3 regions of the Pseudarthrobacter sp. S3 genome follow, and region 2 is predicted to be linked to each of the others. Evidence: riboswitches for the same ligand, from Rfam matches in the RefSeq annotation. Region 2 holds a riboswitch; each other region holds the start of a gene.

Region 1 (5,566 bases), 1.3 Mb from region 2:
GCGGAGAGTCAGGGCATCCCTCATGCCGCACCCGCTTCCTGGCGGGCGCCGCCGCGTGAGGCCGGGCCAAGCCGCAGTTCGGCCCCGCCCAGGACGGCGCTGAATTCCTGGTCGTGGGTCACGGAAACTACGGAGGTCCCGGCGTCCAGCAGTTCGGAAAGGAACGATGCGAGCTCGGCCCAGGTGTTGGCGTCCTGGCCGAACGTCGGCTCGTCCAGCACCAGCACACGCGGGTGGGCCGCCAGGACGGTGGCCACCGACAGGCGCCGCTTTTCGCCGCCGGACAGTGTGTACGGATTGGCTTCCACCAGGTGCGTCAGGCGCAGCCGTTCCAGCAGCTCTTCGACCCGCTCCTCGCCATGGCCCAGATGCCGCGGACCGAACATCAGTTCGTCCAGCACCCGGCCGGTAACGAACTGGTGCTCGGGCTCCTGGAACACGGTTCCGATGCGGGAAATCAGTTGGTGGGCTTTCCATTTGAACGGATCGATCCCGGCGCCCGCGGAAAGCTCGACGGCGGCAGCCACCTTCCCGGCCACCGGCGCCAGCAATCCGGCGAGCGTCAGCGCAAACGTTGACTTCCCGGCGCCGTTGGGCCCCGTGATGGTGAGTGCGTGGCCGGAACGGACCTGGGCTGTGATGCCCTGCTGCACCGGCACCGGTGGGATGGTCCGGAAGCCGCGGCGCCGCGGACGCTCACGGGAGACTGCCAGGTCCGCGGCGGCCAGCAGCAGCTCACCGGAGCCTGCGGACGCGCGGCTCCGGGTTGCCGGAACATACCCCGGCACCCAGACGCCCGCACCGATCAGCATGTCCCGTGCGTCCGCGAGCACCTGATCCGGCGGCCCGTCCAGGAGGACAGCGGATGTAGCGGCCAAACTTCCTGCGGAGCCCGCAGCGGAGCCCGGCTGGAGCACCACAATCCGGTCAACCAGGTCCTTCCAGACGGACACGCGGTGTTCCACCACAACGAGTGTGGCGCCGGTTTTGTCCAGGCAGCGGCCCACAGCGTCCCGGACTTCCAGCACGCCGGCGGGATCCAGGTTCGCGGTGGGCTCATCCAGCAGGATCAGCCCGGGCCGCATCGCGAGGATCCCGGCCAGCGCCAGACGCTGTTTCTGTCCGCCGGACAGAGCCGACGTCGGGTGGTCCAGCGGGAGCCCGGCGGCACCTGGCCCGCCGTCGGCGTCCACACCAGTGCCATTGGCGTTCAAAACAGCGCCGGCCCCGGTACTTCGCAGCCCGACGTCGTCGAGCGCTTCATGGACGCGCCGCCAGATCTCGTCCCGTGGAACGGCGAGGTTCTCGGCGCCGAAGGCGACGTCGTCACCCAGGCGCGACAGAACTACCTGCGTTTCGGGGTCTTGCTGCATCAGGCCTGAGCGGCCGCGCTGCCCGCGGGGAACCACCCCGTCGATCAGCAGCGAACCGGTTTCGTCGGCGTCGTCTCCTTCATCCCCCAGCACCCCCGCGAGCGCGTGCAGCAGCGTTGACTTGCCCGCGCCCGACGGGCCCAGCAGCAGCACCCGCTCGCCGGGAGCGATGTCGAGGTCGAGCCCATGGACGGCGGGGGCGGAACGGCCGGCATGCCGCCAGCCCCAGCCACGGGCGGATACCGTGGCGGGGCGCACTCCGGAAGCGCCGGCGTCGGAAGCGGTCATCAGTTGAAGGCGGGCTCCGACGCTGCCTTCCGGGACGCGAACGAGCTCAGCACACCGGTCTTGGCCAGGCCGCGCGTGGCGATCCAGGACAGCGCGCCCGCAATCACCGCGCCGGAGATGGTGCAGAACACGATGTAGGCGAGCTTGTCGCCCGGCTCGTAGGCGATATTCCAGCCCCACGGCAGAAACGAGTCGTTGAGGCCGCAGAACAGCCCCGCCCCGGCACCGGCAAGTAGAGCGGCGATGAGGTTGTATTTCTGGTGCAGGGAGGATTTGAACCGGAAGTTGCCGTACACCAGCAGGAAGAACACCAGTTCGGCGCCCAGGCCCTGGAGGAGTCCGGAGATCAGCACCGTGGCGCCGTACTGCGAGCCCATGATGAGTTCGCCGGTGGCGGCCACAGTTTCGCAGAAGAGCGCCGCGCCGGGTTTGCGGATGATGAGCATGCCCAGCACTGCCGGGATCATCCAGCCGCCGGCGATCAGGCCGGTCAGCGGGGGGTAAACGGCATTCATCGGTGCGGAAACGATGCCGGCGGCTTGGGACCACGCCCAGAAGATCACGCCGCCGGTGATGGCGATGAGCGCCGCCACCACGATGTCCACAACACGCCAGGTATTGCCGGTCTTTTTGAATGCTGCAGTTGTCATATTGTCCTCCTGAGGAACAGGAGGGGAAAGTGCCCCGGTAAGCGGCGCTGCCGCCGTTGCCGGACCCTTCGAGAACTCGACTCCCTTGCGCCGGTACTAACCGGATCAGGTTCGAGGGTCTGCGGCTGTCCGCACTCTCAGCGCCGGCCTGCGGGTCCCTGGCAATGCCAGTGATGTCCGACGGCGGCGCTCCCCTGTCGTAATAAATCTGCCCTGATGGGCGTGCTCCAGTTTACACCGCGGGCGGGGTAGATTGTGGGCCATGACTGCCAACAACCCGACTGTGACTGCGTTCAATCCCGATGCGACGGTGCCCCAGCCGGCGGGGCTGCTGGAGGCCCTGATCGCCCGCATCGAGGGCGAGGTCAGCGAGCTGCAGTTTCCCCATTTCACCAGGGATGATTCCCTCAACCTGGGGCTGCTGCTGGTGGAGCTCGGCAAATCGCGCCAGCTGCCTATCGCGATCGACATCACGAAGGGTGACCAGGTCCTTTTCCATGTTGCCCTGGACGGGGCCACCCCCGACAACGAGCACTGGATCCGGGCGAAGCAGCGCACCGCCGCCAGGTATGAGATCCCGTCGTTGCTGGTGGGCCTCCGCGGCCGGCTGCACGGCGGCCGGATCGAGGACCACGGCTGGTACGACGAAACCGTCTACGCGGCCCACGGCGGCTGCTTCCCGGTCTACGTCACCGGCGTGGGTGCCGTAGCCACGGTGACGGTCTCGGGCCTGCCCCAACAGCAGGACCATGATCTCGTGGTGGAGGCCCTGCGGGAGATTCTGGAGTCGATGCGGCCGGGTTAGGCTAAAGGCAGTCCCGGATCCGCTCACAAGGAGTTCAACGAATGAACCTGTTCATCAAGCTGCTCGGCACTGCAATCAGCCTCGGCGCCGGATTCGTCGGCACCAAGATGGTCAATACCGTGTGGGAAAAGTCCACGGGCCGGAAGCCTCCCACCGGCAAGGATGAAGACACCCCCACGAGCCTCCGCTCGGCGCTGACGTTCGCGCTTATTTCGGCCTCGGTCAGCACCATCATCCAGGTGCTGGCCAACCGCGGCACACAGCGGGCCATTACCCGCTTCGCCAAGTCCCAGGACATCGTCTAAGCGCACCACCAACCCATGAGTTTTTGTCCAGCTAAAGGCCTCCAACCGGCACTGACGCCGTGTTATCTGGACAAAAACTCGCGCGCGGGGCGGAACACTAGCATCGACGAATGAGGCTCAGCCCCGCCGGCCGCCGTCGTCCGCTTCATCCCGGGAGGAGTCATCCCGGGCGGATTGTGCCGCCTTCTGAACCACGGCGTCGAGTTCATCGGAGCTGAGCAGCTCGCGGTGCAGGTGCTTGGTGCGGTACCCGGCGCGGCCCACCATGTGGGCAGAAACCGGCACGGTCAGCAGCTGGAAAATCCAGGCCACGAGCAGCGCGGGCCACACCCACCAGGTGCGCATCTGCAGGCCGATGGCCGCAAGGAGCAGGAACAGCCCCAGCACCTGGGGCTTGGTGGCCGCGTGCATGCGGCTGAGCAGGTCCGGAAAGCGGAGCAGTCCGACGGCGGCGGCGAGGGACATGAGGGCACCCACCAGCAGGAACACCGCCGACACGGTATCGATGACGTTATCAACCACGCCGGCCTCAGGATTCATTGGCTTGCTCCCGACGGTCGGCCACAAAGCGCGCAACTGTCACTGACCCGATGAAGCCGACAATGGACAGCGCCACCAGCAGCATCAGGTTGTTCAGGTGCCGGTTGACGGCCATATCGATACACAGGGCCGCGCCGAGGATCGCAAGCAGGACGTCGGAGGCCAGCACCCTGTCCAGCAGCGACGGGCCGCGGGAGATCCTGATGATGGCTCCCGCCGCTGCCAGCGAAAGAATGACTGCCGTAACAGCCAGAACGGTCTGCATCATGCTGCGGCCTCCTGCCGGATTGCTTCGAGTTCTTCGCGGGAACCCATGATCCTGATCAGGTCCGCCTCGATCGAGCGGACTTCCCTGCGCAGGTTCGCGACCTCTTCCGGGCTGCTGACGTTGAGCCCGTGGAGGTACAAGGTGGACGTTGACCGGTCCACTTCCACCACCAGGGAGCCCGGGATCAGGGAGATCACATGCCCGGTGGCGGTGACCATGAGGTCCTGGTGGCTCCGCAACGGCACTGCGACGACGGAGCTGATGACCCGGGGGCCGCGGACAGCCGCCAAGTACATGACCTCAACGCTCGCTGCCGCCACCCTGCCCAGGAAACGCAGGGCAAATGGCACGGCGTGAAGAATGTTGAAGCGGCCGCTGACTTCTACCGGCGGCAGGTAGAACATCCGGGCCACGAGCACGGCCAGCAACGCGCCGAACAGCAGGTTGCCGGGGCTGAGGTCCTGCCACAGGGCGCCCCAGACGATCACCAGCCATACCAGCAGGGGCAGTTCCTGGCGCAGGGAAATCCGCCGGCGGCTCATTTGCCTCCTCCGTCTTTCAGGGCCATCGGGGGAACCTGCGTGTCCTCGCCCAGAACGGCCTGAATGTAGGCGGATCTGTCCAGCATTTCGTGGGCGGCCTGGTCCGAGACGGTGAACAACGGGCCGGCGAAGACCGTCAGTGACACGCCCAGCGCCACCAGGCCCAGCGTTGAACCCACCATGGTCCGGGGCAGCAGCGTGACGTTCTTGCGGCCGGCCCGGCTGCCGGTGTCCGAATCCTCGGGCGCGGCCAGCAAGACGGGGTCCGGGTGCTCGGCGTCCGAGGGCTTGCGCCAGAACGCGCGGTTCCAGACCCGTGCGACAGCCAGCAGGGTCAGGAGGCTGGTGACCACGCCGCCGATCACCAGGGCGTAGGCCAGCGGCGTGCCCAGTTCGATGCCCGCCTGGATGAGCCCCACCTTCCCCAGGAACCCGGAGAACGGCGGGATCCCGGCCAGGTTCATGGCGGGGATAAAGAACAGCAGGGCCAGCATGGGTGACAGCTTGGCCAGGCCTGCCAACCTGTCCACGGAAGAGCTGCCGCCACGGCGTTCGATCAGGCCCGTGACCATGAAAAGGCTGGTCTGAATGGTGATGTGGTGGGCCACGTAGAACACGGCGGCGCCAAGCCCGGCCACCGAGGACATAGCCAGCCCAAACACCATGTATCCGATGTGACTCACCAGGGTGAAAGACAACAGACGTTTGATGTCGCTTTGCGCCAATGCGCCAAGGATTCCCACCACCATGGTCAGCAGCGCCGCCACCATCAGCGGAGTGTTCAGGCTGTCCCCC
Region 2 (5,566 bases):
GCGTTGGCCTCGCCATTGACCTTCTCCAAGGCCTGGTAGATGGGCACCGTGCCGATGGGCACGGGGGAGTTGCGGATGAGCCATTCCCGCGTGGTGTGGATGTCATCGCCGGTGGAGAGGTCCATCACCGTATCGGCGCCCCACTGGGTGGCCCACTGGAGTTTGTCCACTTCCTCGGCAATGGAGCTGGTCACCGCGGAGTTGCCGATATTTGCGTTGATCTTGACCAGGAACGCCTTGCCGATAATCATCGGTTCGGATTCCGGGTGGTTGATGTTGTTGGGGATGATGGCGCGGCCGGCAGCGACTTCGCTTCGGACAAGCTCCACGTCGCAGTTCTCGCGAAGGGCAACGAACTGCATCTCCGTGGTCACCACACCCTGCCGTGCGTAGTGCATCTGGGTGACGTTCCGGCCGTCGACGGCGCGGCGGGGCACCGGCTGTGCCCCCTTCCACTCCGCAGAGGCTGCGCCGCGCCGCACGGCCGACTTGCCGTCGTCGAGCAGGTTCCGTTCCCGTCCGCTGTAGGGCTCGGTGTCGCCGCGGGCGGTGATCCACTCCGAGCGGAACGGGTTAAGGCCCACCACCGGATCGCTGCCCGGCCCGGCCGTGCGGTAGGTCCGGAAAGGCCCGTTCGCCGAGCCGTTCGGCGACGGTTCCAGTGCGATCTCGGTCACGGGAACCCGGATTCCGGTGGCGTCATCAGTGATGAACGCCAGTGAGTGGGACTTCAGTGACTGGGTTTCAGGCTGGAACGTTTGATCCTGGTCGGCGTCAGTTTGGGCAGGGATCAGCTGTGTTTCTTGTGTATTCAATGAATACTCACTTCCTTCGCCGGCATTACCCGGACAGGTTCAACGGTCGCAGGCAGCGTCAGCCCGATCTCAGCCCTTACAAGGGCTCCCGTGTGGTCAACTCGAAACTACCACAGGCCGAGGGCGGCCAGGTGACGGCAATCACGGGACCGGGGTCGCAATCTGCCCCTCCAACCACTTGAATTAAATTGAAGCTTCAAGTAAATTAGTGGCATGGCCGCCTTCGCCCCGAAGGCCAACGGACCGGGAGCGTTCAATGACTGCAGAAGCCACCAGCCGGGATCTCCTTCCCGCCGACCTCTCCATGGGCACCGTCATGCTCAAGGTGGGCGACATGAAGCTGATGACCGACTATTACCAGCGCGCACTCGGCCTGGAGGTTGTGGCCGAAGAGGACGGCGGCGTCTACCTTGGCCGCCTTCAACGCCCGCTCGTCCATCTCGCGGCCGCCCCTTCGCTGATCCTTCCTGGCAGGGGAGAGGCCGGGCTGTTCCACACCGCGCTGCTCTTTGACAACCAGGCATCGCTGGCTGCCACGGTGGCCTCTGCGGCCCAATACGAACCCCGGTCTTTCACCGGCAGCGCCGACCACCTCGTCAGCGAGGCCTTCTACTTCAATGACCCCGAAGGCAACGGCATCGAACTGTACTGGGACAGACCCCGCGAAAACTGGTCCTGGAATGGGAAGGCTGTAGTGATGGACAGCCGGGCACTGCCGCCGCAGCGCTACCTCGAGCAGCACCTGACCCAGGAATCCGTGGCCGGCCAGCGGGCTAGCGAAGCCGGCGTGGGCCACGTCCACCTCCAGGTGGGCGACGTCCAGTCAGCGCACGATTTCTACGTGGGCACGCTGGGCTTCGAAAAGACCGCCGGCTGGCACGGGCAGGCGCTGTTTGTCTCGGCGGGCGGGTATCACCACCACATGGCCATGAACGTCTGGAACAGCCGCGGAGCCGGTCCCCGCAGGGACACCCTGGGCCTGGGCGAAGTGCTCATCGAGGTCCCTTCCGGGGATGACGTCGGAGCGCTCGCCGACCGCCTGATGGTCGCCGGTGTAGCCTCGCACCACACGGGCGCCGTGCTTCGCTTCGAGGACCCGTGGCGCAACAATATCCGTGTCGCCGTCCGCTGAGTGCGGATGCCAAAAGAGCGGCCTGCCTTGTACTAGGCTGATTCTGAACGGACGGGGCGGCACCTGATGCAGCCCTTCCGGGCCGCACCGTCGACGGAATAAGGGCTGTTCCCATGGGCTTCACTGAAATTTTTGTTTCCACTCACGATGCCGCGCTGAAGCGGGCCGTCGTCCTGGATGCGGGCGGCTCCCCGGCGGGCGAGGGTCTGCGGATTCCCGGAATCAGCGATTTCGAAATCGAGCAGCTCGGCGATCTTGCCGGTGCTGCGGTGCACGCCGGCGGCGCGGACTATGAACTGGCCATGGTGGACGTGGCGAGTGATTCCCTTCTCGGGGTTCCGCCGGCCATGGTGCGTGCGCTGGCCGACCTGCTCAGTTATGAGACTGAGGGGGAGGGTAATGTCCTGGATGACGTCGCTGAAAAGTGGGCCGCCCAGGATGACATGCCCTTCGGCGTGGCCGAGGCCCGGACGTACGTCAAGAAGGTCGCCGAGCTGGCGAACTCGATCGATGACGCCGCGCGCACCGGTGTCTACGTCTGGTCGTCGTAGGCCGGCCGTGGCCCGCCGGGTCCGACCGGCTGCCCCATCCCGACGTGTCAAGTCGAAATCCGGCCGCTGATCTGGCACAATAAACAGGTACTCGATCTGCGTGGCCCCTCTCTCCGCGTCCGGATCCTGTCCTTTGAACCCTCAAGTATGGCCCGCCCCACGGGTGCAGAACGTCGGTTTACCCCTTTTCTGAAACAGGAGTGACCACAAAAGTGGCCGTAAAGATTCGCCTTAAGCGCTTTGGCAAGATGCGCGCACCGTACTACCGCATCGTCGTCATGGACGCACGCTCCAAGCGTGACGGCCGTGCCATCGAAGAGATCGGCAAGTACCACCCCACCGAAGAGCCCTCATACATCGAGGTTGACACGGACCGTGCCCAGTACTGGCTCGGCGTCGGCGCGCAGCCGTCCGAGCAGGTTGCCGCGATCCTCAAGATCACCGGTGACTGGCAGAAGTTCAAGGGCCTCCCGGGCCAGGAAGGCACCCTGAAGACCAAAGCTCCGAAGGTTGCCTTTGTTGCCCCGGAGAAGGGTTCCGTGATTATCCCGGAAGCCATCACCAAGAAGTCAAAGCAGTCTGACGCAGCCGAGGCCCCGGCCGAAGCAGAGACCACCGAGGCTGAGTAGATTGCTGGCAGAAGCGCTCGAACACCTTGTCCGGGGAATCGTTGATTCGCCTGACGATGTCAAGGTCAGCTCGAAGAACAACCGCCGCGGGGACACCCTCGAGGTTCGTGTTCATCAGGATGACCTGGGACGGGTGATCGGCCGCCAGGGCCGTACCGCACGGGCATTGCGCACCGTTGTGGCAGCACTGGCAGACGGCGAACCGGTCAGGGTCGACGTCGTCGATACCGACCGCCGCCGTTAAGCGCTCAGCAACATCAGTTTTTGCTCCGGCCCTTCCACCAGCAACGGTGGAGGGGCCGGAGTGCTTTCACCACATCGCCTAATCCGGGCACGATCACAGACAGAGGAACAGATGCAGCTTCAGGTGGCACGAATCGGAAAACCGCATGGAATTCGCGGCGAAGTGACGGTCCAGGTGCTGACCGACGCTCCCGGGGACCGGTTCGTTCCCGGTACGGAGTTTGTGGTGGAGCCTGCATCCGCCGGCCCCCTCATTGTTGAGAGTGCGCGGTGGAATAAGGACATCCTGCTGCTCGCGTTCGAGGGAATCGAAACCCGCAACCAGGCAGAGACCCTGCGTGGCGCCAAGCTCTTCATCGAAACCGAAGAGCTGGACGAGGACGACGACGAAGGCTGGTACGAGCACGAGCTCGTGGGGCTCGAAGCCCGCGTGGGTTCGCGGGTAGTCGGCAAGGTCGCCGCCCTGCACACGTTGCCTGTCCAGGACCTGCTCGTGGTTGAAACACCGGACGGCAAGGAAATCCTGGTCCCGTTCGTGGAGCAGATCGTTCCCGAGGTCAATGTGGTCGGCGGTTTCGTCCTGCTGACTCCGCCGGACGGACTCTTTGAGGTCAACGACGGTGAAGCCGCTACCGGCGCCCCGGAGGAAAACGCGTAGATGAGAATTGACGTCGTCAGTATCTTCCCGGAGTACCTGGCGCCCCTGGAACTCTCGCTCATCGGCAAGGCCCGCCAGGACGGCCTGCTGGACCTGCGAGTCCATGATTTGCGTGATTTCACCACGGACAAGCACCGTTCAGTGGACGACACTCCGTACGGCGGCGGTGCCGGCATGGTGATGAAGCCCGAGCCGTGGGCGCAGGCGTTGGCTGCTGTCGCCGGCGCCGGTCAAGCCGAAGCAGGCGCCGAGGCCGCGGGGGGAAAGCCCGCCAGGCCGGTACTGATCGTCCCTTCGCCGGCTGGGGAGCGCTTCAGCCAGGCCCTGGCGTATGAGCTCGCCGAAGAGGACCAGCTGGTTTTCGCCTGCGGTCGCTATGAGGGCATCGACGAGCGTGTCACCGAGTGGGCGGAAGAGTACTTCAGAGTTCGCCCCATGAGCCTTGGCGACTATGTCCTGAACGGCGGCGAAGTGGCCGTTCTGGCGATGGTCGAAGCCATCGGCAGGCTGCTGCCGGGCGTGGTGGGCAACCCTGATTCGTTGGTGGAAGAGTCACATTCGGACGGGCTGCTGGAATACCCCGTATACACCAAGCCCTCCAGTTGGCGGGGCAGGGAGGTCCCTGCCGTTCTGCTGAGCGGCAACCACGGGAAGATCGCTCAGTGGCGCCGCCACGAGCAGTACCGGCGGACGGCGAAACGCCGCCCGGACCTGCTGGAAACGTTCGACGCCGGGAAGCTGCCACGTGCGGACCGGACGGCTTTTGGCGACCTCGGGTACGACGTCGTCGACGGTCACCTCCGGGCGCGGCGGCAGGCCGGGACCAACCACGACGCCGGAACCGACCCGTCAGCCTGAACCGGCGCGGCAGCGGTCGGCGGCGGTTGGCTGTAGGCCTGTGAGTGTGGCAAAATTAGTCTTTGTGTCTGCTGGGTCCGCACCTGCCACAGGGGGAGCGCCACCAACAGCTGGACACCCCGGGACCTTCAATCAGTGAAGGAACCGGACCCACTTAACTTTCGGCGGTAACTCCCGGGGCTTCCGGGCCTGCCCGCCGTGACCCAAAGTGAATGACCAGTGGCGTTCACCAGGAGTGCAATCATGCATATTCTCGATTCCGTAGATGCAGCCTCGCTGCGCACCGATGTTCCCGTCTTCCGCGCGGGTGACACCCTCAAGGTTCACGTGAACATCATCGAAGGCAAGAACTCCCGTGTCCAGGTATTCCAGGGCTTCGTCCTGGGCCGCCACGGCGACGGTCTGCGCGAAACCTTCACCATCCGCAAGGTCTCCTTCGGCGTCGGTGTGGAGCGTACCTTCCCGGTACACTCCCCGATCATCGACAAGATCGAGGTCGTCTCCAAGGGTGACGTGCGTCGCGCAAAGCTGTACTACATGCGCGATCTGCGCGGCAAGGCTGCAAAGATCAAGGAAAAGCGCGACTTCCAGCCCAAGAAGTAAGTCCCCAGGGACCTACAACGCAGGCCCCAGCCGGCCCAGGCCAGCGCCGGAGCCCTTCGCAACAGCGCCCCAGGAAT
Region 3 (5,566 bases), 350 kb from region 2:
CCATGATGAGGCGGGAGCCGAGCTCGAAGCCGTCGATCATCAGCCTGTCAGCGGCTTCGGGCAGGTTCTGTGAGCTGATGTTGCTAGTTACTGTCATGGTGTCAGCCTCCCTGGACTGCTGTGACCAGTTCGACGTCGTCACCTTCGGCGAGCGCCGTGACGAACCACTGGCTGCGGGGTACTACTTCGGAGTTATGGGCGACGGCGACGCCGAGTTTCTGCCCGTCTGTCGCCTGACCGTTGGCTGCGAGGGGGCGGCCTGTGATCTGACTGATAAGGGTGGTGATGGAGGCGTCGTCCGCCACGGAATGGCGCGAGCCGTTGAGGGTGATGTTCATGCTGATTCCTTCTGAGGGTCGAGGTCCTTCATGTTGCTGATGTCCTTGGGTGGGGACTGTGTGCCGGTTGTGCGGTGCTGTCTTGAAAAGCGCGCCGGGTTGAGCGCCCACCAACGAGGATCCGTCCGGCCGTCGAGCAATTCCCGGCAGATCGCTGCCGCCGCCGGAGCAAGGAGCACTCCGTGACGGAAGAACCCGGTGGCAATAATCAGCCCGGCAATGTTCTCCATGCTCTCCTGGTTTCCCGTTCCTGGTGCGGAAACCGGTACGCGGCCCAGGAGCGGCGCGTTGTCCGGGGTCGCCGGCCTTGCCCGTGCCGTGCATTCCAGGAGTTCAAGCTCCGAGACGGCCGGCACCAGGACCTGGGCGTCACGCAGCAACTGGTAGACGCCGCCGGCCGAGACAGCACCATCGCCTGTCCCGGCGAGCGCGTCCTCCCGTTGCGTCGCCCCGATCACCACCGTGCCGTCCCCTCTGGGAACGATGTAGACCGGCACACCATGGACTATTCCGCGGACTGTCGAGGTGAGGAGCGGACGCAGGTGCTCCGGAACAGCAAGGCGCAGGATGTCACCGTAGACGGGTCGCAGGGGCAGGTGCAGCCCAGCAGGCAGGCCTTCCAGCGACCCCGCCGCCAATCCGTTGGCCACAATCGTCTCCCCGGCGTGGACAGTTCCGCCGTCAGCGAGCGCCACGCCGCAGATGCGTCCGTCCTCCCAAAGAACGGCAGCGGCCCGCTGGTCAACGGCGAATCCCCCGCGGGCACCGGCCACGGCGGTTTCTGCTCCCGGTTCGTGGACGGCCAGGACTTCCTGGAGGCACGCCACCAGCTTCCGTGGATCCACCTGATGGTCTGCGGGGATGTCCAGGGCACAGGAGATGGCCGGGCTGAGCAGGGATTCCCTGGACCTGGCCTCACGGACAGTCAGGGGTTCCACCACCAGGCCGCTGGCCTGCTGTACGGCCCGGAGGTCCATCAGCGCCCTGCGGTCCGCGGCGTCCGCGCCGATGGCGAGGGTCGGCGTCGTCAGGTATCCGGTCTCGCCAGCCCCTGCCAGGGCGAGGTCTGCCGCGAAACCGGGCCACAGGCCGGAGGATGCAAGCATCAGCTCCAGGAGGTCTCCCTCCTGATAGTGGAGTTCGCTTACAGGTGCCAGCATGCCGGCGGCTGCCCAGCTGGCGCCTCTCCCGGGCGCGTCATCGATCAGCACAACGGAACGGCCGGACCGCCGGGCCTCCCAGGCTATGGCGTGGCCGATGACTCCACCGCCGATGACCGCCACGTCGGCGAGCAGCACCGGGTCCGGTCGGAATGATGCAGTCTCAGGCGGGCTGCTTATTGCGGGGGGCATATGGTTCCTTCCCTACGCCGGTACTAGCCGGATCAGGTCAAGCGGTCGGCTCTGACGCCCTCTCAGCCCGGCCGCTTTGTGACGGCTGCAACGGGCTCCCGCAGTACCTGCCCAGTTTAGGGGAATTAGGCTGGTTTCCATGAACTCGCAATCCTTCGCCGCTGCAGGCACGCCCTCAGCCAGCTCTTCCACACCCGAATCCTCGATCTCAACAGATCCCACCGGCGGCATAGGCCCGGGCCTCCCGCACAGCGCCCGGCTGTACCTCTGCACCGACTCACGCCGTGACCGCGGCGACTTTGGCGAGTTTGTGGACGCGGCTTTTGCCGGCGGCGTCGACATCATCCAGCTCCGCGACAAGGCGATCGAGGCGGCGGAGGAGCTGGAGCTGCTGGCCGTGCTTCAGGCCGCGGCCGAACGCCACGCAAAGTTATGGGCCGTCAATGACCGTGCAGATGTCGCTATGCTGTCCGGCGCCCCCGTCTTCCACATCGGGCAAAAAGACCTGCCGGTCGCTTCCGCCCGCGCCCTGCTTGGGGCACCCACAGCGGTCGGGCTGTCCACGCACACCGCCGAACAGATCGAAGGCGCCATCCGGCTGTCCGGCGGGCTGACGTCCGAACGCGGCCTGGACTACTTCTGCGTCGGACCGGTCTGGGCCACTCCCACCAAGCCCGGCCGGGCCGGCGTCGGCCTTGAGCTGGTGCGGTACGCTGCCGAAGCAGTCCGCGCTGCCGGCGGCGCCCAGGCCACCTTGCCCTGGTTTGCCATCGGAGGCATCGATCTTGGCAACGTGGAGCAGGTAGTGGAGGCCGGTGCCGGCAGGATTGTGGTGGTGCGTGCCATCACCGAGGCCCCCGATCCCGCAGCGGCGGCTGCAGCACTCGTGGCGGCCCTGGACGCAGGCGCATCCTGACAATTCCCCGCGTGGCGGACCGTGGGCGTGCACGATCCATGCAAATCGGGCTAACCTGATTTTCGTGTCACATCATCGGTTGGCCCCCAATGTCCACGAGCAGACCAACGAGCTCGCGGCGGCACTGAGCGCCCTGCGGACCGAGCTGGAACTTCCCGGAACCTACCCGGCGGAGGCGGTCCGGGACGCGGAAGCGGCGGTGGCCGCACACGAGTTGCCGGGCGCTGACCTGACAGAGGTGGACTTCCTCACCATCGATCCGGCGTCCTCCACTGACCTGGACCAGGCGCTGTTCATCGAGCGCGCGGACGCTGGCTACCGCGTGCTCTATGCCATCGCTGATGTGCCGTCCTTTGTCCGCCCCGGCGGCGTGCTGGATGCAGAGACCCGGCGCCGCGGCCAAACGTTCTACGCCCCGGACGGCCGGATCCCGCTGCACCCTGAGGTCATCAGCGAAGGAGCCGGCAGCCTCCTGGCCGGGCAGCTTTGTTCCGCCTACGTGTGGGAGTTCGGGCTGGACAACACCGCACAGGTCTCCACGGTGAGTATCCGCAGGGCCACCATCCGCAGCAGGGCCAAGCTGAGCTACAAGGGAGTCCAGGCCGAACTCGACGCCGGGACGCCCGCTCCCGTGCTGCAGCTCCTGAAGGAAGTGGGGCTCAAACGGGTTGAACTGGAGCGGCAGCGTGGCGGCGCCAGCCTGAACATGCCTGAGCAGGAAATCGTGCAACTGCCCGACGGCGGCTACCGGATTGCCGCGGCACCGCAGCTTCCGGTGGAGGACTGGAACGCCCAGATTTCCCTGATGACCGGAATGTCGGCGGCGAACCTCATGTTGGCGGGAAAAGTTGGCATCCTGCGCACCATGCCGGCGCCGGACGAGCGCTCACTGCGCCACTTCCGCCTCCAGACCGAGGCCTTGGGCAAGCCGTGGGACGGCAAAATCAGCTACGGCGAATACCTCCGCAGCCTTGATCCGACAGTGCCCCGGCAACTGGCCATCCTGCACTCCGCCGGCATGCTGTTCCGCGGCGCCAGCTACACGGCGTTTGACGGCACCGTCCCGGACGACGCCGTCCAGTCCGCCATCGGCGCCGCCTATGCCCACACCACAGCACCGCTCCGGCGCCTTATCGACCGCTTTGTCCTGGTAATCTGCGAAGCCTTGAGCAACGGCAAGCCGGTACCGGACTGGGCGCGGGAAGCCCTGCCGTCCCTGCCGGAGATCATGGCCGGATCCGACCAGTTGGCATCGCGGATGGAGCGCATGGCGCTGGACACGGTGGAGGCCGCGCTGTTGGTCAACCATGTGGGCCAGGAATTCGAAGCGATCGTGATTTCCGGCTCCAAGCCACAAAAGGACAACGGAAACGGTAACGGGAAAAACGGCAACGGAGCCAGGAACGGCGCTGCGAAAAACGGGGCTGCGAAAAACGGGAACGGCCCCTCGGGGATCATCCAGATCGCCGAACCCGCCGTGACGGCACGCTGCGCCGGCGACCTGCAATCGGGCACAAAGGTGCGGGTCCGCCTGATCTCCTCCGATATTGCCGCGCGAGAGGTCCACTTTGAGCTGCTGGCCTGAACCATCAGTGCCCGGCCTGATCGGCCCAAAGCCGGGATTCCCGGTCCTTGCGGCTAGACTGAAGAAGTAGATATGGATGCCCGGTCGTTGATTTCCTTGATTTTGAATTCAACAAGCCCGCCCCTACGCGATCTTGAGATGCACCCGTTGGTCACCAGTGCCAGCATTTTGATAGCCCGCGATCGGCTTCCACTGGATTTGCTTGCGCGCCAGAGCGTGCTCCGGAACGGCCATGTTGGCCGGCCCGTTGAGCAGGCAGCGCCAATGCCCAAATGAATAAGGAAACTCCCCTGTGAGTGAATTGCATACCCACCAGATCCTGACTGACGACTCCGGCATCGAGACGATCGAACCCGAAGAAACCATCATCTCGGACGAGAAGCCGCACGAGATTGAGGAAAAATCCTTCGCTGACTTCAACGTCCGCGCCGACATCGTGGAATCCCTGGCCGACGCCGGGATCACCCACCCCTTCCCCATCCAGGCCATGACACTGCCCGTGGCGCTTTCGGGCCACGACATCATCGGTCAGGCCAAGACCGGCACCGGCAAGACCCTCGGCTTCGGCATCCCCGCCCTGCAGCGCGTTGTGGGTCCGGACGACGCCGGCTATGACAAGCTCGCAGTTCCCGGCGCACCGCAGGCCCTGGTCATCGTGCCCACCCGCGAACTGGCCGTCCAGGTGGCCAACGATCTCCAGAACGCCTCCCGCAAGCGTAACGCCCGCATTACCACCATCTACGGCGGCCGTGCCTACGAGCCCCAGGTGGAGGCCCTGCAGAGCGGCGTCGAGGTGGTCGTCGGTACTCCCGGCCGCCTCATTGACCTTTACAAGCAGAAGCACCTCGTCCTGAAGAACGTCAAGATGGTCATCCTTGACGAGGCCGACGAAATGCTGGACCTCGGCTTCCTCCCGGACGTGGAAACGCTGATCGCCGGTACCCCCGCGGTTCGGCAAACGCTGCTGTTCTCCGCCACCATGCCCGGCCCGGTCATCGCCATGGCCCGCCGCTACATGACGCAGCCCACGCACATCCGGGCCGCTGATCCGGACGACGAGGGCCTGACCAAACGCGACATCCGCCAGCTCATCTACCGTGCCCACAGCATGGACAAGATCGAAGTTGTGGCCCGCATCCTGCAGGCCCGCGGCCGCGGCCGCACCATCATCTTCACCAAAACCAAACGCACCGCCGCGAAGGTTGCCGAGGAGCTGGTGGACCGCGGCTTCGCCGCCGCCGCCATCCACGGTGACCTGGGCCAAGGCGCCCGCGAGCAGGCCCTGCGCGCCTTCCGCAACAACAAGGTGGACGTCCTGGTGGCCACCGACGTCGCCGCCCGCGGCATCGACGTCGACGACGTTACGCACGTCATC

What was found. Region 2 has a riboswitch for thiamine pyrophosphate ahead of thiC (phosphomethylpyrimidine synthase ThiC). Riboswitches for the same ligand answer to the same signal wherever they lie in the genome.
Region 1: another riboswitch for thiamine pyrophosphate. It lies ahead of ACQCSV_RS18865 (ECF transporter S component); the one in region 2 lies ahead of thiC (phosphomethylpyrimidine synthase ThiC).
Region 3: another riboswitch for thiamine pyrophosphate. It lies ahead of thiO (glycine oxidase ThiO); the one in region 2 lies ahead of thiC (phosphomethylpyrimidine synthase ThiC).

Annotation. Positions count from the first base shown of each region.
Region 1 is NZ_CP189583.1:3,913,294-3,918,859, forward strand. Features, by position in the region: gene ACQCSV_RS18855 (energy-coupling factor transporter transmembrane component T family protein) at 1-24, opposite strand, end outside; gene ACQCSV_RS18860 (ABC transporter ATP-binding protein) at 21-1,661, opposite strand; gene ACQCSV_RS18865 (ECF transporter S component) at 1,661-2,311, opposite strand; TPP riboswitch at 2,376-2,517, opposite strand; gene ACQCSV_RS18870 (heme-degrading domain-containing protein) at 2,574-3,116, shown strand; gene ACQCSV_RS18875 (DUF4235 domain-containing protein) at 3,158-3,421, shown strand; gene mnhG (monovalent cation/H(+) antiporter subunit G) at 3,539-3,961, opposite strand; gene ACQCSV_RS18885 (monovalent cation/H+ antiporter complex subunit F) at 3,951-4,229, opposite strand; gene ACQCSV_RS18890 (Na+/H+ antiporter subunit E) at 4,226-4,771, opposite strand; gene ACQCSV_RS18895 (Na+/H+ antiporter subunit D) at 4,768-5,566, opposite strand, start outside.
Region 2 is NZ_CP189583.1:2,605,109-2,610,674, reverse strand. Features, by position in the region: gene thiC (phosphomethylpyrimidine synthase ThiC) at 1-815, opposite strand, end outside; TPP riboswitch at 810-917, opposite strand; gene ACQCSV_RS12540 (VOC family protein) at 1,072-1,947, shown strand; gene ACQCSV_RS12535 (hypothetical protein) at 2,061-2,498, shown strand; gene rpsP (30S ribosomal protein S16) at 2,711-3,127, shown strand; gene ACQCSV_RS12525 (RNA-binding protein) at 3,129-3,371, shown strand; gene rimM (ribosome maturation factor RimM) at 3,483-4,028, shown strand; gene trmD (tRNA (guanosine(37)-N1)-methyltransferase TrmD) at 4,029-4,886, shown strand; gene rplS (50S ribosomal protein L19) at 5,130-5,489, shown strand.
Region 3 is NZ_CP189583.1:2,955,555-2,961,120, forward strand. Features, by position in the region: gene ACQCSV_RS14110 (thiazole synthase) at 1-97, opposite strand, end outside; gene thiS (sulfur carrier protein ThiS) at 102-338, opposite strand; gene thiO (glycine oxidase ThiO) at 335-1,690, opposite strand; TPP riboswitch at 1,683-1,802, opposite strand; gene thiE (thiamine phosphate synthase) at 1,830-2,606, shown strand; gene ACQCSV_RS14130 (RNB domain-containing ribonuclease) at 2,671-4,191, shown strand; gene ACQCSV_RS14135 (DEAD/DEAH box helicase) at 4,484-5,566, shown strand, end outside.